3 regions of the Rhizobium sp. P44RR-XXIV genome follow, and region 3 is predicted to be linked to each of the others. Evidence: riboswitches for the same ligand, from Rfam matches in the RefSeq annotation. Region 3 holds a riboswitch; each other region holds the start of a gene.

Region 1 (7,536 bases), on a different contig from region 3:
TTGCGCTGGCGCCAGCCGCCGGCATTTCGCCATACGCGCAGGAACGTCTCCTGGGCGACGTCCTCGGCCTCGGCGGCGTCGCCAAGCATACGAGTCGCCACCGAAAGGATCCTCGGCAATTGCCGTGTCACCATCGTACGCATCGCCGGAACGTCGCCGGCAGCGATGCGACCCAGCAAATCTCCATCCGGGTCGCCATTCTCGGGCGTGCGATCCGTTTTCATCGACAATCGCCACCGTTCCAATTTCGTGCGACATCCGCATTGCACGCCCCTCGGCCGCCGTTGACAAGAGGTCTTTGCCTATTCGTCATTTCCGGCGCATCGTACCAATCTGATCGCAGCGTCTCTTTCCTTCGACATCGAAGCATATGTTGTCGATGATTGAACGGGCCGTCAGCCGAAATCCGTCGCTCTCACATTATCGATTTGTTCATTTTTTCTGCGGCGGGCCCAATGGTTATCCGTGCCATGAGCAACGTCCGCGCGACAACCGGCCTTTTCAACACAATCCTGTGCGAGCGGGGCAACAAAAAGCCGGCACGCTTGGATGTGGAGGCCCCAACGTCTCTCGTCCAAGCTGCCGGCACATTCGCAAGTTCAGATGCGAAAGGTTTTTCGGTCAGAGTGAGAGCAGATCGCTCGTCGTCTGATCCTGTTCATTGAAGGCGTAAAGATTGTTGAAATCGGGCATCTGCGGCTGCTGCGCCTTCATCGCCGATTCGAACTGGCTCTGCGTCAACGACCCAGAACCGGACGTATCCAGGCTCTTGAACAGGGTCGTCGCCTGATCCTGACTGACATCGGAGGGACGGGCCGCCACGAATTCGGCTTCGCTTACACTGCCATCGCCGTTTGTATCCATCGAGGAAAACAGGCTGGAGAGCTGGTCATCGTTCGATTGTCCACCATGATGTACGTGATGACCCGACTGCATTGCGCTTGCCAGCTGCGAGTCGGTCAACGAACCAGTACCGTCCTTGTCGAAGCTTTCAAACAGCTTCTGAGCCTGGTCCTCGCTGACATTGGACGGCCGAGCGGCAACGAATTCCGCCTCGCTGATACTGCCATCGCCATTGGTATCCATGGCGCTGATTCTGTCAGTCAGCTTGCTGCTCTGCGTGGCGGTTGCCGAGGACTGCTGGGTGCTGGACGTCGAATCGACCGAATCACCACTGGAACTCGATGCAGAGCTGTCGCCGCTACTGCTGCTGCCGCCACCACTGTTCGCCTGAAGATTTAGGATGATGTTCATCAGCTGGGCAATCAGCTGCTCTGCCGCGGTGATCTGCGACTGGTCGTCCGACGAGGACGAAGAACTCGTGGTGGAAGAACTGCCGGACGAAGTGCCGGACAGTATCGAGGACGCAGAATCGTCTGACGATGACGTCGCCGAACGAGACGTCGGATACTGATAGTAGTTGTTTGATAAGACCGAGGTAATGCTCGTCATGGGGCCTCCGGATACGAGCGTTGAGAGGGACTCGGATGGTTTACACATACGCGACTTGAACACATGACCGTCATGCCCGACCGCACGGATGCGGAGCCATGACTTCGATTATCGATATGAGCTGATGGAACTGCCGAACGCCGGAGACCAAATCTCTGCCGCGACCCGTCATGGTGAATGCACCACTCCGAGATGACTGGATTTACGATCGTCCGTAGCGAGCTTTCGCCCTCATGGCGCTATCGGCATCTGCACATTTTCGACTTTGCACTTCCCAACGCGTGAAAATTGCACGAGGAAACTTGCGCGTGGCTTATAGGTGCTTGACGAATACATCGCGTTGCGATTTCCTTTATCGATTTTGAGGAAACATCTAAACGCTGCTATGCTGCTGAATATAGCCGGTATGGGGATCCCGGCTTTGACGCCGCATAGACGGAGCAAAAATATAAAAAGGGGCACAGCTTGAGAATCTGTTTCTGTGGAGAGCGGAATGAGGCGGACTAAGGAGGAGGCGGCAGAAACGAGGAGCGAGATTTTGCAATCGGCAAAAGCTCTGTTTCTCGACAAGGGCTATGAGAATGTCAGCCTCGAGGAGATAGCTGCATCCGCCGGAGTTACGCGCGGCGCGGTTCACTGGCATTTCAAGAACAAGCAGGGCCTCATGTTCGCGATACGCGATGAAGCCCAGCAGCCGTTTCAGGAATTGGCCGAGCGGATGTCGAAGGAATTGCCGCCCAATCCGCTCGATCTCGTTGCCGACGCGATTGCCGCGATATTCGAGGATGTTCAGCACGATCCGCGCAAGCGCAGCATGCTGAAGGTGATGATGCATCTCGATATGGCGTTCTGCGACGGAACCACAAGCCGCGCGAGCTCCTTCCGGCAGGACATGCACGACAACTTCGAGCGTATATTCACCTTGATGGATGCGAAGACGAAGTTGCCGGCACCCTGGACGCCGGATACGGCCGCCTCGTCGCTCACCGCCGTCATCGGTGGCCTCATCACGGAGTGGACCCTCGACAGGGGCAATTTCCAGCTCGTGCCCTGCGGGCAGATGTTCATCAAAATGGTCTTGAAGACTTGGTTCCCGTCAGCCCAGGCGCGCGAAATGGCGACTTCAGCGGCTTAAGATAAAAAGCGGCTCAAAATAAAAAGGATCCGGAGGGAAAGCCGGATCCTTTCTCTTTGATCGGAGGTCAACCGATCACTGAAAGAAGCCTGACGGATTGGAACATCAGGCTTCTCTTACCCGGCACGAGGCCGGGTAATTCTTGATTAGAAGCTGCGCTCGAAGCGCATGATACCAGCCCACTGATCCTGGTTCACAGAATCGAAGTTGGTGTAGGAAACTTCCGGACGGAGCGTCAGGTTCTTAACCGGGTTCCAGGTGAGGTTCGTCGTAGCGGCGAAGATCTTGGAGTCGGTGTAAGCGAGCTGCAGGTTCCACTTCAGCTTGTCGTTGATCGGAACGCTACCGCCGCCCCAGACGGCCCAGTCGCCCCAGCCGCACTTCGAAGCATCGTTAACCGGGCAAGCCGAACGATCGAGGTTGGTGCCGGCGTACTTGTTGAGCTTGCTGCCGTCGGTGTTGTAACCGCCCATCAAAAAGGCCGAGAATACGCCGAAGTCAGCGTCTACACGAACCTTGACAGCGCCTTCTTCAACGATCGAGTCGTAACCGCCAACGACCTTGACGCCCCATGCGCCAGACTTGAAGCCGAGACCGGCGACAACGTCAGGAGCGTAATGGTTGGTCTTGTCGTCCGTCCACCAGCTCGCGCCGTAGGAAGACTTGTCCGAACCGCTGGAGTTCGAGTCTTCGAGCGAGACCATAGCCGTGAAGCCGTTGCCGGCGTCGTAGTTGTAGGTCAACTGGTTGAGTTCGTACGGGCCGTCATAGATCACGTCGTCGTTGATGACGTCGCCAGCGTAGCCGACATACAGGTTGTACTGCGAGTCAAGCTTACCAACGGTGAAGCCGCCGAGGCTGATGTTAGCAAACAGCAGCTTCGTGGAGGTCGCGCCGCCATCGTTCCAGTCCCAACGGAAAACCGTGTTGGTCTTCAGCGGGCCGTATTCGGTGTCGGTTGCGGTGTCGAGGCTCAGCTCAGCACGGGTGTGCCACAGCGTGCCAACCTTGCTGTTCGGGTTGTAAGCGTCGTACCATTCGCCTTCAGAACGGACACGTCCGCCGATTTTGAGGCAGGTCTCGGTACCCGGGATGAAGAAGTAGCCAGCACCATATGCGTCGCAGATGCGAACGTATTCCAACGGCTCCGGCTCAGCAGCAACGATAGCGTCAGCTGCATGGGCACCGGAAGCTGCAGCGAGCGCAGCAGCGGAGCCGAGAAGAAGGCTCTTGATGTTCATTATAAACTCCTGGTTGTAATATGCATTTCTTGTCTGCAGCGAGTACTGAGCTGGAATACCAACTCAGAGATCGGTTCGGCCTCAACACGAGCGGGTAGCCCGGCAAAATACGCACCTAATGTTGGCTTGAGTCCCCCCGAACCTTCATAATCGACCCCACAGCAAGGCCTTGAAATGCCTCTACCGATCCGGCCGATTACCCGACCGTAAGACAACTTATGTCCTGTATTTGACTTACAAACAGCCCGTATGTTTGTCAATTATGTGAAACCGCTTCAAGCGTTAGTCTTGATCTCTGTTGCCTAAATGCAACTGCGCTCAGTAGGGCACAGGAGTTTCGTCCGCTGACGGCAGAAACGCGTCGATTCATGCCTTTAAGGAGCGAGATAGCGGCTCCGGCTGATGGCCTTGCCGTCAAAACCGGGTCTGCGCCTTCAAATTCCATGGGCCACTGACAGCCATTGGCATTGGAGCCGACGCCGGCCGACAATCTCTCTCCAGCAACATCCAGCAAACTTTCAGAAACAAAATTCAACAATTCGGTACACACAGAAATAGTGAATCTCCCTAGATTCTGGCGAATCGCACTTCCGGAAAGGAACCAACTGCGAATGACCGAGAATCGGCTGATCTTCATTGCGACTCCCTGTTTCGGCGGTCTCGTCACCAAGGATTATATGCAATCCATCTTCTCGCTCATGCAGCGAGGCGCTCAGGCAGGCATTCAGCTGACACTCGCCCTGCTCGGCAATGACGCGCTGATCACCCGCAGCCGCAATACGCTGGTGTCATCCTTCCTCAACGATACTGCGGCGACTCATCTGCTCTTCGTCGATGCGGACATCAGTTTCGAGCCCGATCAGGTCATGCGCCTGCTGGATGCCGACAAGGACGTCGTTGCCGCCATGTATCCGATCAAGGATTACGATTGGGAGACCGCCGCCCGCATCAATTCGCAGGATGGCTCGTCGCTTGCTGCAGCCGCTCTTCACTATGTCGGCACGCCCTTGGTTGGCCAGAACGCAGAGCGTGATGGTGATTTTGTTAGCGCCGTCTATGCCGGCACCGGCATGCTTCTCATCAAACGCGCGGTCCTGGAGCAGATGAGCGAATCCTATCCAGGGTTGCGCTACAATGCCATCCATGCCTATCCGAGCACGAAGGCCTCGCCGGGTACGCAATATGCGCTGTTCGAATGCATGATCGAGGAAGAAACCGGCCTATATCTCAGCGAGGATTTCGCCTTCTGCCGCCGCTGGCGCGCCTTGGGCGGCAAGATCTGGCTCGATACGGCCAGCAAGCTGAACCATACCGGCCCTCATCGCTTCGTCGGCAATACCGCACCCCGCTACTGATCCGGCGCGAGACTACAACCACTCTCGGCTTTGTGCCTGCCGTGTAGCTGAAAAGTCGCCGTGCGCACTCTTGAGTTGTGAGTGGCGAAAGAGGTCGCGAGGGCAACAATGGCTGCGGGGTTGACAGCAGCCGAAGAGAGAGCATAGCCTTTCGATATTCACCAGGGGGGTCCCGGCAAGGGGCTGAGATACTGCTGGACAATACGACTCTGTCGATTGTGGCGCAGTGACCCGTTGAACCTGATCCAGTTCATACTGGCGTAGGGACGGTGCAAGCGCTCGATGGCTTCGGATTCACGCGTGGAATCCATGCCGGCGTCTTTTCATCATTCCGGCTGATTGACTGGGTCTCCAACAACCACTTGGAGCCTCAAACCATGACCATTGCCGCAAAAAACCTCACCCCCACCGTTACCACCGGGCCGCTGCCGGCATCGCGGAAAATCTACATTCCGGGGGAGATCCACCCCGATATCCGCGTGCCGATGCGCGAGATCAGCGTCCATCCGACCGCGGGCGAGCCGCCTGTCGTTGTCTATGATTCCTCCGGCCCCTATACGATCGAAGGCGCAGATATCCTTATCGAGCAAGGCCTCGCGCAGCTGCGGCGCGACTGGGTGCTCGCCCGCGGCGATGTCGAAGCCTATGAGGGTCGCCACATCCGCCCCGAAGACAATGGCTTCGTCAGCGCCGATCGGCTGACGCCGGAATTTCCCGCCAAGCGCCAGCCATTGCGTGCCACGGGTGGTAAGGCCGTCACGCAGCTGGCCTATGCACGGGCCGGCATCATCACGCCAGAGATGGAATTCATCGCTATTCGCGAAAATCTCGGCCGCAAGGCAAAGGCCGAAGCCCTGATTCGCGACGGTGAGAGCTTCGGCGCCCATATTCCAGACCATGTGACGCCGGAATTCGTCCGCCAGGAAGTCGCTGCCGGTCGGGCGATCATCCCTGCCAACATCAACCACCCCGAGGCCGAACCGATGATCATCGGCCGGAACTTTCTGGTGAAGATCAACGCCAATATCGGCAATTCCGCCGTCACGTCGTCGATGGCGGAAGAGGTCGAGAAGATGGTCTGGGCCGCCCGCTGGGGCGCCGATACCGTCATGGACCTCTCAACCGGCCGCAACATCCACAACATCCGCGAATGGATCATCCGCAATTCGCCGCTGCCGATCGGCACCGTGCCGCTCTATCAGGCGCTGGAAAAGGTCAGCGGTATTGCCGAAGACCTCACCTGGGAGGTCTATCGCGACACGTTGATCGAACAGGCCGAACAGGGCGTCGACTACTTCACCATCCATGCCGGCGTGCGGCTGCATTACATCCCGCTAACGGTCAATCGTGTCACCGGCATCGTCTCGCGCGGCGGCTCGATCATGGCCAAGTGGTGTCTCCATCACCACCGCGAGAGCTTCCTTTACGAGCATTTCGAGGAGATCTGCGACATCTGCCGCGCCTACGACGTCTCCTTCTCGCTTGGCGACGGCCTTCGTCCCGGCTCGATCGCTGATGCCAACGACGCCGCGCAATTCGCCGAGCTGGAAACCCTCGGCGAATTGACCAAGATCGCCTGGGCCAAGGATTGCCAGGTGATGATCGAAGGCCCCGGCCATGTGCCGATGCACAAGATCAAGGAAAACATGGACAAGCAGCTGAAGGTTTGCGGCGAAGCCCCCTTCTACACGCTCGGGCCGCTGACGACCGATATCGCGCCGGGTTACGATCATATCACCTCCGGCATAGGCGCTGCGATGATCGGCTGGTTCGGCACGGCGATGCTCTGCTATGTCACGCCGAAGGAACATCTCGGCCTGCCCGATCGCAATGACGTCAAGACCGGCGTTATCACCTACAAGATCGCCGCCCATGCCGCCGATCTTGCCAAGGGACATCCGGCCGCGCAGGTGCGTGACGATGCCCTGTCGCGGGCGCGATTCGAATTCCGCTGGGAAGATCAGTTCAACCTCTCGCTCGATCCCGATACGGCCCGCAGCTTCCATGACGAGACCTTGCCGAAGGAAGCGCACAAGGTCGCGCATTTCTGCTCGATGTGCGGTCCGAAATTCTGCTCGATGCGGATTTCGCACGACATTCGCGCCGAGGCCCAGAAGGAGGGCTTGGACGCGATGGCGGCAAAATATCGCGAGGGCGGGGATCTCTATATGCCCATCGAAAACCTTGCTCATCCGGCCGAGTGAGATGCGCGTCCTGATCAAAGGGGCCGGCGTTGCCGGCCTCACTCTCGCACATGAACTGAATGTCCGCGGCGCCGAAGTCACGGTCTTCGACCCGCGTCCGGAGTTCGGCAATGCCGCCTCCTGGCTCGCCGGCGGCATGCTGGCGCCAT
Region 2 (7,536 bases), on a different contig from region 3:
GCCAGACGACGGTCGAGCACGTCGAGTTCGCGCTTCACTTCCATGGCAAAACGATCGATCGCATATTCTATCTTCGTCGGTGCATAGGCGAAGAAATGGCCGAAGCCACCGCCGAGATAGGGCGCGCTGCCCATCTGCCAGAACAGCCAGGACAGGCATTCGGCGCGGGCCGGCTGCTCGGTCGGCAGGAAAGCGCCGAACTTTTCGGCGAGATAGGTCAGGATCGATCCCGATTCGAACACGCGGATCGGCTTGGGGCCGCTGCGATCCAGCAAGGCCGGGATCTTGGAGTTGGGATTGACGTCGACAAAGCCGCTGCCGAACTGGTCGCCATCGCCGATCTTGATCAGCCAGGCGTCATACTCCGCGCCGCTATGGCCAAGCGCCAGCAGTTCTTCAAGCATGATGGTGACCTTCACACCATTTGGCGTGCCCAGCGAATAAAGCTGCAGGGGATGGCGTCCCACAGGCAGTTCCTTTTCATGGGTAGGCCCGGCGATCGGCCGGTTGATATTGGCGAACTGGCCGCCATTCGCCTTGTTCCAGGTCCAGACTTTAGGGGGCGTGTATTCGGCAGAACCGGTCATGGGCATCCTCTCATTTTCAGTGAATCAGATTGGGCGTGATCATCGATGTAGCGCGCTACGTCAGTCGCACATAGTAGCGGCAATTCATTTTTGCGAGAGGAGCGCGAGCCGCTTTTGGGATGGTGCCGGATAAAACGAAAAAAGCCTGCCGCGGGAGGAGGTGCGGCAGGCTTTCGGCAATAATGAACAGCGCGCGGGAGGAGGAGTGGCGCTGTTCGCGCAGACGACCCTTGGGAGGAGGAGTAGGGCGTCTGCAGAGCGAAGGGATGCGGGAGGAGGTGCATCGCTTCGATGAGTAGAAGATACCAGTCTTTTGCTCAGTTCATAGGCATTTCTTTGCAGGGCAGTTATGCGCTATGCGAAAAGCTTAAGGCTGGGGTCGTGCATTTTTTCGGCAGACGGCCCAGCGCGCGGCTGCCTTGCGGACAAAACAAAAGCGCCTGCTCGGGAGGAAGCAGGCGCCAGGAAATACGGCTCTAAATTCAGTCGTCGGACTATTAGCCGGCAATGGCTGCGCGGGCGACATTGCGGATTTCGCCGCGATCGATACCGAGGTCATGCAGTTCGCGAGTGGACATGCGACCCAGTTCGGCAACCGTCTGACGGTACTTACGCCAGTTATTGAAAGAGCGTGCTACGTTCATGATGATCCCCTTTCCTTGGGTATTCGAAGCTGAGCTGCCGTGCTTGGCGCTTCGTTCGCTTCGATGACAAAAATATAGTGCAAACCCCTGCCCTTTTGCAGCGCCAAGGTGGCACTGCACCCATGCAACTGATGCATGGATTGCCGGAGGGTTTGGGTGTGCGATCGAGGCGCCGCCTGCCCTGGTTTGCGATTTGCTGATGACAGGGCCGCCTTTGTCTGCGAAAACAAGCGGATTGAGAGACAGGGGCGTCCGCTGTTCAGCGGGCTGAGAAGCACCCTTTGAACCTGAACCAGATCATGCTGGCGGAGGGAGTCGCTCGGGGCTTTGCAGTTTCCTATGCCGCCCCTCGCGTCTCGCCCGCCTGAAAGGGCGATATGCAAGACCATACCAATCCCGCCACTCTGCTCGGCGCCATGCGGGCGAACCCGCCGCTGGTGCAATGCATCACCAATTTCGTGGCAATGAACATCGCCGCCAATGTGATGCTCGCGGCCGGCGCGTCGCCTGCCATGGTTCACGCAGAGGAAGAGGCGGCCGAATTTGCCGCAATTTCCGGTGCGCTGACCATCAACATCGGTACCTTGTCGGCGGGATGGCTCGCCGGCATGCTTTCAGCCGCGCAATCGGCGGGAAAGGTCGGCAAGCATGGGTCCTCGATCCGGTTGCGCACTACGCAACCTCGTTCCGGCGCAAGGCGGTTGCGCAATTACTGGAGCTGCAGCCGACGATCATCCGTGGCAATGCCTCGGAAATCATCGCGCTTGCCGGTGGCGCCAGCCGCGGCCAAGGCGTCGATAGCCGCGATCCCGTTGAACTGGCCGAGGATGCGGCAAGACAACTCGCTCAAACGCACGGCTGCGTGGTTGCCGTAACCGGCGTCACCGATTTCGTCACTGACGGACAGAAGGCGCGGCGCGTAGAAGGCGGATCGCCACTCATGCCGCAGGTCACCGCACTCGGCTGCTCGCTGACCTGCCTTGTCGGGGCTTTCGCGGCGGCCACGCCCGACAATCCTTTCGACGCAACGGTGGCGGCGCTTGCCGTCTTTGCGGTTGCCGGAGAGCAGGCAGGAGCGGCGGCCGATGGCCCCGGCTCCTTTTCCTGGCGCTTCCTCGATGCGCTGACCGCCCTCGATGTGGAAACGCTTTCTGCCAAAGCCAGGATTTTGACGGCATGAAGAACTTCGATCTCTCACTCTATCTGGTTCTCGACCCCGTACTCTGCGCCGATATCGGCATGGTCGAAACTGCGCGTGCCGCAGTCGCTGGCGGCGCTACCATCGTGCAATTGCGCGACAAGCATGCTTCGACCGCAGTCATGATCGAGACCGGCCTTGCCCTCAAGCAAGCGCTGGCCGGCAGCAATGCTCTTCTTATCATCAATGATGATGTCGAGGCCGCCATCGCCATTGGTGCCGATGGCCTGCATATCGGCCAGGAAGATCTGGATGCCAGCGAGGCCCGCCGCCGGGTCGGGCCGGAGATGATTCTCGGCCTCTCGGTGGAGACGGAAGCTCTCGCCTCGGCCATCGATGCTGATGTCGTCGACTATGTCGGTGTCGGCCCAGTCTTTGCGACACCGACCAAACCCGACCACAAGCACCCGATCGGCTTTGACGGCCTTGCCCGCATCATCCAGCTTTGCCCGGTTCCGACGGTCGCCATCGGCGGGCTGAAAGCTGAGCACGCTGCCGATGCCCTCGCGGCCGGTGCAGACGGACTGGCCGTCGTCTCGGCGATCTGCGGCAAATCCGACCCAGAGGCCGCGACAGCCCTAATCGCCGAAGCTATCAAGGAGGCGCGCAAATGATCCGCAACGTTCTGTCCATCGCCGGCTCCGACCCCTCCGGCGGAGCGGGTATTCAGGCCGATCTGAAGGCCTTCTCGGCGCGCGGCGTCTACGGCATGGCCGTTCTCACAGCATTGACGGCCCAGAACACGCAGGGCGTTACCGGCGTCCATCCCGTACCGCCGCAATTCGTTGCTGATCAGATCGCCGCGATCTTCGCCGACATACGCGTCGATGCCGTTAAGATCGGCATGATCGCCAATGCGGCGATCGCCGAAGCTGTCGCCGATAGTCTGGCGCGGCATCGCGACGTTCCCATCGTCCTCGACCCGGTGATGATCGCCAAGGGCGGTGCGGCCCTTCTTGCTGCGGACGCCGTCGATGTGCTCACCCGACGTCTGTTGCCGCTGGCAACGGTGGTGACGCCGAACCTGCCGGAAGCGGCGGCCTTGCTGCATGAAGCCGAGGCAAAGAGCCGCGAAGACATGGCGCGTCAGGCGCTTGCCCTGGCCAAGCTCGGCCCGCCGCCGTTCTGGTGAAAGGCGGCCACCTTGAAGGTCGTGAGAGCCCCGACGTGCTGACAAGCGCCGGCGCCCTCACCTGGTTCGAGGCCGATCGGTTGCCGACAAAAAACACCCATGGAACTGGCTGCACGCTTTCCAGCGCCATTGCAGCCGAAATCGCCAAGGGCTTGCCGCTGCCGCAAACCGTCGCTTCTGCCAAAGACTATCTCGCAAACGCAGTGGCCGCCGCCGACCAGCTTTCAGTCGGCAGCGGCCACGGGCCCGTGCAGCATTTCCACGCGCTATGGGCAAACAATGAAGGAGTTGAAAAATGAGCCTGCCAATCAAGGACCAAGTCGTCATCGTCTCCGGCGCCGGGCGCGGTCTCGGCGCCGCCATCGCTGCGGCCTTTGCCCGCGAAGGCGCGAAAGTCGCGATCAACTACCGTGCAAGCCGCGAGCAAGCGGAAGCACTGGTGGCAGAGCTTGGCGATCGCGCGAGTGCATTCCAGGCCGATATGCGCAGCCTTACCGAAACGGAGCGGCTTGTTGCCGACGTAACAGCCCATCTCGGAGCACCGACGACAGTCGTTCACAATGCACTGGCTGATTTCAGCTTCAACGGCGACGCGCGTTCGAAGCTGGACGCCTTGAGCTGGGCTGAGATGGCAAAGCAGCTTGAGACGGCCCTGCAGGGCGCGCTCAACCTCATTCAGGCGGCGCGGCCGGGCATGGCAGCAGCGGGATTTGGCCGCATCGTCACGATCGGCACCAACCTTTTCCAGAATCCGGTCGTACCCTATCACGACTATACGGCGGCCAAGGCAGCGCTCCTGTCATTGACCCGTACGGCTGCCGCGGAACTCGGGCCGCTTGGAATTACCGTCAACATGGTTTCCGGCGGCCTGCTCCGGACCACAGATGCCAGCAGCGCCACACCTGAGGCCGTCTTCGACATCATCGCAGCCAATACGCCACTGCGTCGTGTCACCACGCCGGAAGAAGCTGCCGACGCAATTCTCTTCTTCGCAAGCCCTTGGGCACGCGCCGTGACCGGACAGAATCTGATCGTCGATGGCGGATTGGTGTTCGGCTGATCGCAATAGGAGGCGACGACCCATGGTCGCCGCCTCCATCTCTGGATGGACGATCAGGCCCAGCCCATGGTCAGCACGCCGAAGAGGATGACGACACCCAGTACGACGCGGTAGATCACGAAAGGCCAGGTGGAGAAGCGCTCCAGGAAGCGCATCAGGCCCCAGATGGTCACGAAGGACGATATGCTGCCGACAATGAGGCCGACGAGCAGGACAGACCATGCCTCCATCGGAATATGGGCCTTGTAGAGCTCGAACAGCTCCTTCAAGCCGGCAAGCGCGATAGCCGGAAGCCCGAGCAGGAACGAAAACCGCGCAGCCTCATCACGTTGCAGGCCAAGGAAAAGCGCGCCGGTCAAAGTCGAGCCCGAGCGCGATACGCCCGGTATAAGCGCGCCGACCTGGGTGATGCCGACAAACAGGGCATCGACCAGGGTCATCTCTTCGATGTTCTTCCTGTGGCGGCTGTAGAGTTCGGCAACAGCCAGAAGAATGCCCATCACAAGGCAGGCAATGCCGATAACCCACAGGCTGCGAAACGACGTGCCGCAGGCATTCAGCGAAGACGACAGCAGCAGGCCTGCGATCACGATCGGGATCGTGGCGATGATAATGGCAACCGCAAGCCTTATTGCGGGTGAACGCCAATTCCTGCTTCTTACGGCGTCGAGCGACCCGAAGGTGACAAAGCGGACGTCGCTCCAGAAATAAGAGACAATCGCCGCCAGCGCGGCGAGCTGCATAGTCGCCGAAAACGCCGAACCAGGATCCTGCCAGCCGAGCAGGGCCGGCACCAGGCGCATATGGGCGGTGGACGAAATCGGCAGGAGCTCCGTCAATCCCTGCACGACACCCAGAAAAGCAATTTTGGCATAGCCCAGGGCGACAAAGCCCGTGTCTACGCCCTGTGTACAAACATCAGCCACGTTTCGATATCCTCAGTTCTTAAGTGGGGGCTTAGCGCCGGAATGGCGCGATGAACCTTGCTGCGAAACAATTTTTGGCACGTTAGCGGCCGCACATGTCGAATGCGTTACCGATCCCGCACCAAGAATCGAGGCGGAGGATAGGTGGGAAGGCTGAACTCTATCTGAAATTACCGGCTTTATTTTCGAACGGCCGATGGAATCCGAGACTCAGGGGTCTTTGAGCCGGCCTGACGCTATAATTGCTACGGAGCCTAACCAGCCGCTGCTGTCTGACTCGCGAGCAGATTGCGAAGCATTTCGCCAAGCTCAGTCGGCGCCAACCCGGTTTCGCACGCTATCGCGGCAGCAGAAAACCATCTGAGCTCTATATGTTCATCACCGATGAGACTTGGGGCTCCGTGCCATCTATCCACATGATAAACATGGAAAGTGGCGGATGTCTCGGATAGGCCCTTTGAAACAAATCTCCCGAGAAGCTGCCAGTGCTCTGGCGTCACGTCTATTTCTTCAATCAGTTCTCGGCACATGGCGGTTTCAGCGCCTTCGCCATCCTCAATGTGGCCACCCGGAAGGCTCCAGCAATTTTGATGCACCTTGCGCCTGGGACCTCGCCTTGCGAGCAGAACAGTTCCGTTTCGGGTCAGGGCGCCGAGCGCAAGGTCAGGCATCTCCGTTTCTCCGTCCCGTCGAGATCATGTCGATAATGCTTACGCCGCTCGTTAAGGAGCGCCGCTCGATTTTCCAAAGATCGATGGAATCCTAGCTGTCGTCCTCGGGCAGCGACTGCATGTAACGGATGATGCCATAAAATCCGATGAAGAGGACGATGGCGCCGATTGCACGATGAAGATCATGCAGCATCGTGTGATGATGCCTGATCAGAAGGCACATCAAATTATAGATGGCTATGGCGAGCGCCGTCATGACCGGAGCCAGGACGAGCGCCATATTCCGCTGGATGAAGTTGATCATCACACACCTCTTATTTATTTCCCGAGATTCCACGAGGATTGAGGAGGAATTGCGACAGATATACGCGCCTTGCCGAAAGTAGCACGGCGGCCGCGTCAAGCCGACTATGTCTATTTGGTATAGAGCGCGCGCGATCTTTCCAGGTGCTTCAGCACCGCTGCCTCGGCGCCATCGGCGTCGTTCTCAGCGAGCCGCCCGAGGATCTCCTCGTGCTCGACCAGCGTGAACTTCTCCTTGCCGGTCCAGATCAGCATGTCCGTATGGTAGGCTTTCAGCCAGGCCAGCATGGCTTCGCTGACGGCAACAAAGATCGGATTGCCTGATATCTGGGCGATGCGTGTGTGAAACTGCATGTCGGCTGCGATGAATTCCTCGGCGTGGCCGAGGAAGGCACGCTGACGTTCGATGATTTCCTTGAGGTCAGCGACATCTTTTTCGCTTGCGCGCGCTGCTGCCTCGCGCGCCATGCCACGTTCAAAGAAGATACGCGCGCTCTTCAGATGCTCCAGAGAGTCAGACGACTGCGACAGCATGATCTTGGCCGTCAGATCCACCTGGCGGAAAATCGACTGTGCCGTGAGCTGCAGCACCTTTGCCCGCTCACCGTGGGAGATATTCACCAGCCCCATATTGGCAAGTGACTGCATGGCCTCGCGTATCGCCGGCCGGCCAACGCCGAAACGCTCCATAAGGACACGTTCCGATGGCATTTCATCACCCGGCTTAAGTTCTCCCGATGTGATCAACCGCTCCAACCGGTCGAAGACTTCATCGGAAAGCTTCCGGCGTACAATTTGTTCGGCTGGCTGACCCATGGAACCCCGCTTGCTCAAAGCTCTGCCTCCCTTATGCATTTTTGCTTGGTGCGGCGGAAGCCCATACGGAACAGCTTGCCGGCTATCGAACAAAAAAATCGTTGCAGAAGTTGGGATACTCATTATACCAGATTACCAGTTTACGCCACGCGAAAATCGTCGGCGCAAGGAGCTATCAGCCACTTATGACCATTACCAT
Region 3 (7,536 bases):
GACAAGGAGCGGTGCCAGGCGGCGCAAACGGGCTGCGACGGTCACGCTGATCCTTCGTTCTGCTCGCTCGTTCTGCTTCAGTACCTGTGTCTCGCTCATTTCGCTGCCATGCCGGCTCGGCGCCAAATCCGGTTGATCGTTACCGGGGCGATTATCATCGCGCGCCGATAAAGGTTGCTTTCACCCCATCAATCCGCATTCATCCGGACGGTCTCCACCCCTTGCTGTAGCCGATTTTGGCACCGGTTGCATAGCGAGACTCCGTTTAAATGTGGCAGCGTTGTATTTTAGCAAGCATTTCCCAGGAGTTTCAGCCGTTCGGCACGACGAAATTAAGGCAAAGCGGGCAGCAAGATGCTGCGTCGCACTCAGTGTTGTAAAAATGTGGCCAGTGCGGGAATGCCGGCCGTTTGCAGAAAGGCTTCGATCGGAGCGGAGAGTGCGATTTTGCCGCCGTCAATGAAGACGGCATGGTCAGCAAGGCGTCTGACTTCCGCCGGATCATGCGAGACAATGAGGACCGTGTTGCCCGTTTCCCGGTGAAGGGTTTTCAGCAATTCGACCATTCCGGAGCGCAGGCCGGGATCGAGCGCTGCAAAGGGCTCGTCCAGCAGCAGGATCGGCTTGTCGCGCACCAGCGCTCTTGCGAAGGCAGCGCGCTGCCGTTCTCCGCCGGACAGCGTGCCCGGCTTTCTCTTCTCGAAACCGGGGAGCCCGACACGCGCCAGCGCCTCGGAGACCCTCTGCCGGTCTTGTGCCGAGAGCCTCAGGGAAGGGCTGATGCCAAGGCCGACATTGGTGAAGAGGTCGAGATGGGCGAAGAGATTGTTGTCCTGGAAGACAAGCGACACAGGCCGCTCTGCGGGATGCTTGCCGGTGACGTCCTGCCCGGCAAGCAGGACGCGGCCGCGATCGGGCTGTTCGAAGCCGGCCAGCAGATTGAGGAAGGTCGACTTGCCCGAGCCGGAGGGACCGGCGACGGCGATGATCCTGCCTTGCGGCAACGCGCAATCGAACTGGAAATCATGCGTGCCGAGGCGCAGTTCGACGCCGGTCATGGTGATGCTGCGTTCGATCATGTTGCCGCCGTCAGTCATTGTGCCTGCTTTCGCCGTCGCGGCTGCCCTGGCCCGCCGTGCCGGCGATGGTGAGGAGAAGGCATACCACCCCGAGGATCAGGGCGTATCCATCGGCATCGTTGGTGCGGTAGCTTCCGAGCTTGCTGTAGACGAGCCAGGGCAGGGTCATCAGGCTGCTGGAGCCGAAAAGAGCGACGGCGCCGAGATCGCCGAGCGACAGGGCCATGGCGAAGGAGAGCGCGGTGAAGAGCGGCTTGCGAAGGCCCGGCCAATCGATCAGGCGAAGGCGGGAGATACCATGAAGGCCGAGGCTTGCCGCCAGCCGTTCGGTGCGGCGGCGGTGGATGACATAGGCCGGCTCCAGCACGCGAATGACGAAGGGTAGCGCCATCAGCGCGTTGATGACGATGATGAGGGCGGCGGCGAAGCGGCTGGGGTCGCCGAATGGTCTGAGCGCCAGGAACCAGCCGGTTGCCAGCACGATCGGCGGGACAAGCAGGATGAGGGAAGAGCTTGCGCTCAACGCGATCGACAAGCCGCGCAGGCCGAGGTTCTTGCTGCGCTCCGCTGATATCACTGATCGGGCGCGAATGACCGCAAAGGAAATCAGGACGGCCAGAAGACCGGCGGCGAGTGCGATGAGGAGGCTTGTTATCGCCGCCTGCAGAAAGATCGGCTGGCCGGCGAGCTTCAGAAGGTTTGCCTCCAGGCCCGTCACGACGACGGAGGCGAGAGGCAGGCCGAGAAAGAGTGCCGCAGCCAACAGCAGAGCGGCATCGACCCAGCGAGCCGTCGGCGCTTGACCATCGATGCGCCGCAGGGCGCGGCCGCTCGTCAGTCCATGATCGTCAGGCGCGCGAAATAGTGTCATCGCACCTAAAACAATGAGGGTGATGGCGATCTGCAGCAGTGACAGCATCACGGCGCGGCCGGGATCGAAATCAAAGCGCAGGGCCTGGTAGATCGCCACTTCGAGTGTCGTTGCCGCGGGGCCACCGCCGAGGATCAGCACCAGCGTGAAGCTGGTGGCGCAGAGCATGAAGATCAGGCCGGCGATGCCGGGGATGAGACCGCGCAGGACCGGCCATTCGATGAAGCGGAAGATCGATGCCGGCCGCATGCCGAGCCCACCACCCACGAGCCAGTATTCCGCCGGAACGCGCTCCAGCCCGGCCAGCATTAGCCGGCAGGCGAGCGGCATATTGAAGAAGACATGTGCCAGCAGAATGCCGGCAAGGCCGTAGATGCTGACAGGCTGCGACAGGCCGAGGGCTGACAGCGTCTGATTGAGCAATCCTTGGCGTCCCCATATGCCGAGCAGGCCGAGTGCACCGATCAGGACGGGCAGGCCCATAGGCACGGCCATCAGCCGGATCAGCCACAGCCGGCCCGGAAAGCGCGGTTGGCGCGCCAGGGCGCGGGCGACGGGGATGGCAAGGAGAATGGAGAGCAACGTCGACAAGGCCGCTTGCAGCAGGGTGAAGCGAAGCACCCGCAGCAGATAGGGATCGGTAAGCGTGGTGTCGCCGCCGGACTCGATGCCGGCGGCAAGAAGGATGACGACGGCGATCGCGACGAAAATGGCGATGCCGGCGAGGCTGAATGCCCCGCCGGAAATGGCGCGTTTTCTTTCGGATGCGGTCAGCATGGGTGAGAGATCAGTTGGTGCTGGTGGCGGTCAACCACTCGTCGATCCAGGCCTTGCGGTTCTTCTCGACGACGTCCGGGCTCATCAGGAAGGTCTTCGTCGGCACCACCAGCTTGCCGAAGGCGTCCGGCAGCGGCGTGGAGGTGGCGGCGGCCGGCATCATCCAGTTGCTGGTGGGGATGATGTCCTGGAAGCCTGTGGAGACCATGAACTTCAGGAAGTCGCGGGCGAGGTCCTTGTTCGGAGACGCTTTGACGAGGCCGGCGACTTCGATCTGGATGTAATGCCCCTCGGAGAAGGCGGCCGCCTGATAGCGTTCCGTCTTGTCCTCGATCATGTGATAGGCCGGCGAGGTCGTGTAGGACAGCACCATCGGCGCTTCGCCCTTGGTGAAGAGGTCATAGGCTTCCGACCAGCCGGGCGTGACGGTCAGGATACGGCCCTTGAGCTTGGTCCATGCGTCGGCTGATTTATCACCGTAGATCGATTTGACCCAGAGCAGCAGGCCGAGGCCCGGCGTCGAGGTGCGCGGATCTTCGATGACGATCTTCTGCGAGGGGTCGCCCTCGACGAGATCCTTCATGCTCTTTGGCGGGTTCTTGACGGTCTGGGTGTCGTAGATGACGGCGAAATGGCCGTAATCATAGGGCACGAAGACATCATCCTTGAAATCGCCGGGAACCTTGAGGGCCGATGTATCGACGCCGCTGGTGTCGAAAAGGCCAGTATCCTTGGCTTCGTCGACCAGGTTGGTGTCGAGGCCAAGAACCACATCGGCCTTGGTGCCGGCGCCTTCGAGCTTCAGGCGGGAGAGCAGCGCCACGCCATCAGTGACGCTGACGTAATTGACGGTGCAGCCGCATGTCTTTTCGAAAGCGGCCTTGACCTTGGGGCCTGGACCCCAATCGGCGGTGAAGCTTTCATAGGTGTAGATGGTCAGCGTCTTGTCGGCCGCTGCGGCGGGCTGCGTGGAAAGAAATGCTGCGCCGGCGGCAAGGGCCAGGCCGGTGAACAGTGACAATAGTGAACGGTCGAGCATCAGAGCGCCTCCTTTTGGTTTCGTCTTCAAGGGGAAAAGGGCGCTATGATTTCGTCACGCGTCTAATCCCTCCGCCGGTGTTAGCCGGATCAGGTTCCGCGGGTTGGCTGGTGAAAGCCTCTCAGCCAGATGTCCGAAAGGACATAAGGCACCCCGTTAGAGCGTCGGCAGATTTAGCCTTGTGACGAAGGGATGACAAGGGGAATGATTCCCCTGTCGATTGCAGGCTGCGCGACCTATTCGGCAGCTTCGGCGCTGACAGTGCTTTCGAATTTCTTTGTCGTGCCGGGCAGTTGCACGTTTTTCAATGTCAGCGATGTCAGAAGACCGAGCAGGCAAATGCCGGCGGCCGTCATGAACAGCGGGCTGAAGGCGCCTGCATAGGCATTGGCGACGGCCTCGCGCGTGGCTTCCGGCAAGGCCGCCATCATCTTCGGCGTCAGTTCCTCGATGTCGGAAACACCTGCGATCGAGACACCGACACTGCCGAGCTTGGCCGCTATGATGGCGCCGTAGATGGAGATGGCGATCGAGGCGCCGCCCATGCGCGACAGCGTGACGGCGCCGGTGGCGGCGCCGATGTCGCGGGCACCGGCAGCGTTCTGTACCCCGATGACGGGCACCTGCTGCGCAAGGCCGATGCCGATGCCGTGCAGCAGCATCAGGCCGCCGATGAGGGCGATGGGGGTGCCGGCATGGACGAAGGCCAGCGAAGCGAATGCAATGGTGCTGCAGGCGGCGCTAGCAACCGCGAAGGGCTTGTAGCGACCTCTTGCCGCGATCAACCGGCCGGCGGAAAGCGAGCCGCAGACGAGGCCGCCGGTCAGGAGGATGAACAGCAGGCCGGCCATCGAAGGCGACAGGCCCGTTGTCGTCTGCAGGAACAGTGCGAAATAGTTGACCATGCCGATAGCAACGGCACCGCTGGTGATCGAGATGATCAGAAGCAGACCGAATGTCGGATTGCGGAAGAGAGTCATCGGAACGATGGGCTCAGGCGCGCGGCGTTCGATGAAGACCCAGGTAATCGCGCAGATAACACCGAAGGCGATGATGCCGAGACATTGCGGCGACAGCAGCGATCCGAAGAGTTCGGTGCCGTCTGCGGCCAGCACGATGCTTGTGGTCGTCAGCGCAAGGACCAGCGCGCCGGCATAATCGATCTTTGGCCGGCGGCTCGGCTTGCGATAGGGCAGCATGGTGGCGAGACCAGCCAGCACGACGAAGCCGATCGGGACGTTGACGAGAAAGATCGAGCGCCAGCCGAACAGATCGCTCATCGTGCCGCCGAGAACGGGGCCGATGGCACCCGAAGCCATCAGTACGAGGCTTGAATAGCTCTGATAGCGGGCGCGTTTGCGCGGTTCGAACAGGTCGGCATTGACGGCGAAGATCGACACCATGATGCCGCCGCCGCCGAAGCCCTGCAACACACGGGCGGCGATCAACGTGTTCATCGACACGGCAAGGCCACAGACGGCGGAGCCCACGGTGAAGATCGCAATCGCCGTCATCATCACATATTTGCGGCCGAAGAGGTCGCCGAGCTTGCCGTAGACAGGCATGACGGCCGAAAGCGAGAGAAGATAGGCCGAGCCGATCCAGCCGAAGCGCTCGAGATGCCCGAACTCGCCGACGATGGTGGGCAGTGCCGTCGATACGATCTGGTTATCCAGCGTTGCCATGAACATGGCAGTCATCAGAAACAGGAAAAGGATAAGCCGCCGCCTGGGATCCGTCACGAGCGGCGCGAATGTTGTCTGCATGTCCATGGAACAGGGTATCCGAGCTTGTCCGAAACGCTGCGCAGCCGAACGAATGCGCGGGTCGCCCCGGTTTCATATGGGAAACATATGTGCTATTAGCATATAATTGTCAATGACAGGTGAATGCTGTTTGCATGTTTTATTTCCTTTCCGCCTCTGATATGGTGGAAAGATGACATCTGCGACGAATACACGTGAAGTTGAAGCCCCGCCGCTGACCGAAGACGAGGATCTCCTGCTGATCGGTCAGGCGATGACGCGCATGCGCCTGCTGACCGGCCGCCGCATGATCGGCAGGCTCGCCATTCAGAACGTTGCCCCAGGGCTTGAGCTTTCGCATCTTGACGTTCTCGACGTCGTGAGACGTGCCGAAGCCACGGGCGAGGTGACGGTCGGCACGATCGCCGAAGTGTTGCGCATTGATCCGTCGCGGGCGAGCCGCATCGTTGCCGACATGGTGGCGCGCGGCGTGTTGCGGCGAAAGGCATCCCAGGCCGATGCGCGGCGCATCGTCGTGGTGCTCACCGCGCTCGGGCAGCGGTTGTTGTCGGAAATCCAGGCACAAAAATACTCCATCATCGGCAGCATCTTTGCCGATTGGTCTCCTGAGGACATCGCGAGTTTCTCGCTGTTGTTCGACCGTTATGTCACGGGCTATGAAAGCGTTATCCAGACCCGGCTCACGGAAACCGCCGACTGAGCGGCCCGCATGGGCGGTTCTTGCGGCCGTCGCTCTTCCCTAAGGATATGACTTTGCGCTATGGGCTTGGCGCATGAGCCAGTCCACCACCTTCACCATCCTGCTCGGCGGCGAGCTTCGCCTGACGGACCGATTGCGCGCTGCCGTTTCCGGCAGCCGTTTCATCGCGGCCGATGGCGGCATGCGCCATGCCTTGGCGCTCGGTGTCGAACCGGAACTGTGGGTGGGTGATTTCGACTCGACGCCTGCCGATCTTCTTGCGGCTTTTCCCGGCGTGCCGAAGCAGCCCTATCCGGCCGCCAAGGCTGCAACCGATGGCGAGATTGCCGTATCTGAGGCGATCGATCGCGGCGCCGTCAGGCTGATCCTGGCAGGCGCGATGGGCGGCGAGCGCTCGGATCATGCCATCCAGCATCTGCTCTACGGCGTTCGCCTTGCCGAACAGGGCCTTGATGTGCTGCTGACCTCCGGTGATGAGGAAGCGGTTCCGCTTCTTCCCGGGCAGATGGAAATCGCGCTGCCACAAGGCTCGCTGTTTTCGGTGCTCGGCTTCAGCGACCTGACGGGCCTTTTCATCGAGAATGCCCGTTATCCCTTGCGCGACTTCCACCTGCCATTCGGCGCGTCGCGCACCATTTCCAATGTGGCGGAAGGTGCTGTGCGCTTTTCGCTCGGCAGCGGCAGGGCGATCGTTCTTGCCCGCCCTTATGATCTTACCGGAGTCTGATCTTGGCCCCTCCTATTCTGAAACTCGACGATATCTTCCTGAGCTTTGGCGGCGCGCCCCTTCTGGCCGGCGCCGGGCTGCAGGTGGAGCCGGGTGACAAGATCTGCCTGGTTGGCCGCAATGGTTCCGGCAAGTCGACGCTGCTGAAAATCGCCGCCGGCATGGTCGAAGCGCAGTCGGGCGAGGTATTCCGCCATCCGTCGTCGACCGTGCGCTATCTCGAACAGGCGCCGGATTTCGCCGGTTACAAGACCGTGGCCGCCTATGCGGAAGCCGGTCTCGGGCCGGGCGATGATCCCTATCGTGTCACGTATCTGCTCTCGCATCTCGGCCTGACCGGCGAGGAAGATCCGAACAATCTTTCGGGCGGCGAGGCCCGCCGCGCGGCTCTGGCCCGCGTTCTGGCGCCGGAGCCGGATATCCTGCTGCTCGACGAACCGACGAACCATCTGGACCTGCCGACCATCGAATGGCTGGAAGGCGAATTGCAGAAGAGCCGCAGCGCTCTCGTGCTGATCTCGCACGACCGTCGCTTCCTCGAAAAGGTTTCGACCGCCACGGTCTGGCTTGACCGCGG

Evidence for each region. A riboswitch is a leader RNA that binds a small molecule or an ion and turns the genes downstream of it on or off. The one in region 3 is predicted to bind thiamine pyrophosphate.
Region 1: it holds a riboswitch for thiamine pyrophosphate, as region 3 does, so the genes downstream of both, thiC (phosphomethylpyrimidine synthase ThiC) here and thiB (thiamine ABC transporter substrate binding subunit) in region 3, are expected to answer to the same signal.
Region 2: it holds a riboswitch for thiamine pyrophosphate, as region 3 does, so the genes downstream of both, thiM (hydroxyethylthiazole kinase) here and thiB (thiamine ABC transporter substrate binding subunit) in region 3, are expected to answer to the same signal.

What each region holds. Positions count from the first base shown of each region.
Region 1 is NZ_MPVZ02000029.1:140,533-148,068, reverse strand. It holds gene BSK43_RS26780 (RNA polymerase sigma factor) at 1-224, opposite strand, end outside; gene BSK43_RS35840 (EF-hand domain-containing protein) at 622-1,086, opposite strand; gene BSK43_RS35835 (hypothetical protein) at 1,085-1,234, shown strand; gene BSK43_RS35830 (hypothetical protein) at 1,244-1,414, shown strand; gene BSK43_RS26770 (TetR family transcriptional regulator) at 1,946-2,587, shown strand; gene BSK43_RS26765 (porin) at 2,734-3,828, opposite strand; gene BSK43_RS26760 (hypothetical protein) at 4,085-4,465, opposite strand; gene BSK43_RS26755 (hypothetical protein) at 4,440-5,183, shown strand; TPP riboswitch at 5,337-5,468, shown strand; gene thiC (phosphomethylpyrimidine synthase ThiC) at 5,561-7,387, shown strand; partial or broken gene thiO (glycine oxidase ThiO) at 7,389-7,536, shown strand, end outside.
Region 2 is NZ_MPVZ02000029.1:636,167-643,702, reverse strand. It holds gene yghU (glutathione-dependent disulfide-bond oxidoreductase) at 1-587, opposite strand, end outside; gene BSK43_RS29040 (DUF1127 domain-containing protein) at 1,085-1,231, opposite strand; TPP riboswitch at 1,466-1,562, shown strand; partial or broken gene thiM (hydroxyethylthiazole kinase) at 1,609-2,411, shown strand; gene thiE (thiamine phosphate synthase) at 2,408-3,043, shown strand; partial or broken gene thiD (bifunctional hydroxymethylpyrimidine kinase/phosphomethylpyrimidine kinase) at 3,040-3,755, shown strand; gene BSK43_RS29020 (3-oxoacyl-ACP reductase) at 3,857-4,621, shown strand; gene BSK43_RS29015 (undecaprenyl-diphosphate phosphatase) at 4,675-5,547, opposite strand; gene BSK43_RS29010 (NUDIX domain-containing protein) at 5,802-6,218, opposite strand; gene BSK43_RS29005 (hypothetical protein) at 6,310-6,522, opposite strand; gene BSK43_RS29000 (transcriptional regulator NanR) at 6,633-7,337, opposite strand; gene oiaX (3-oxo-isoapionate-4-phosphate decarboxylase OiaX) at 7,523-7,536, shown strand, end outside.
Region 3 is NZ_MPVZ02000023.1:9,314-16,849, reverse strand. It holds gene BSK43_RS02890 (ATP-binding cassette domain-containing protein) at 369-1,097, opposite strand; gene thiP (thiamine/thiamine pyrophosphate ABC transporter permease ThiP) at 1,090-2,727, opposite strand; gene thiB (thiamine ABC transporter substrate binding subunit) at 2,738-3,766, opposite strand; TPP riboswitch at 3,816-3,932, opposite strand; gene BSK43_RS02875 (MDR family MFS transporter) at 4,003-5,538, opposite strand; gene BSK43_RS02870 (MarR family winged helix-turn-helix transcriptional regulator) at 5,705-6,232, shown strand; gene BSK43_RS02865 (thiamine diphosphokinase) at 6,306-6,959, shown strand; gene BSK43_RS02860 (ABC-F family ATP-binding cassette domain-containing protein) at 6,962-7,536, shown strand, end outside.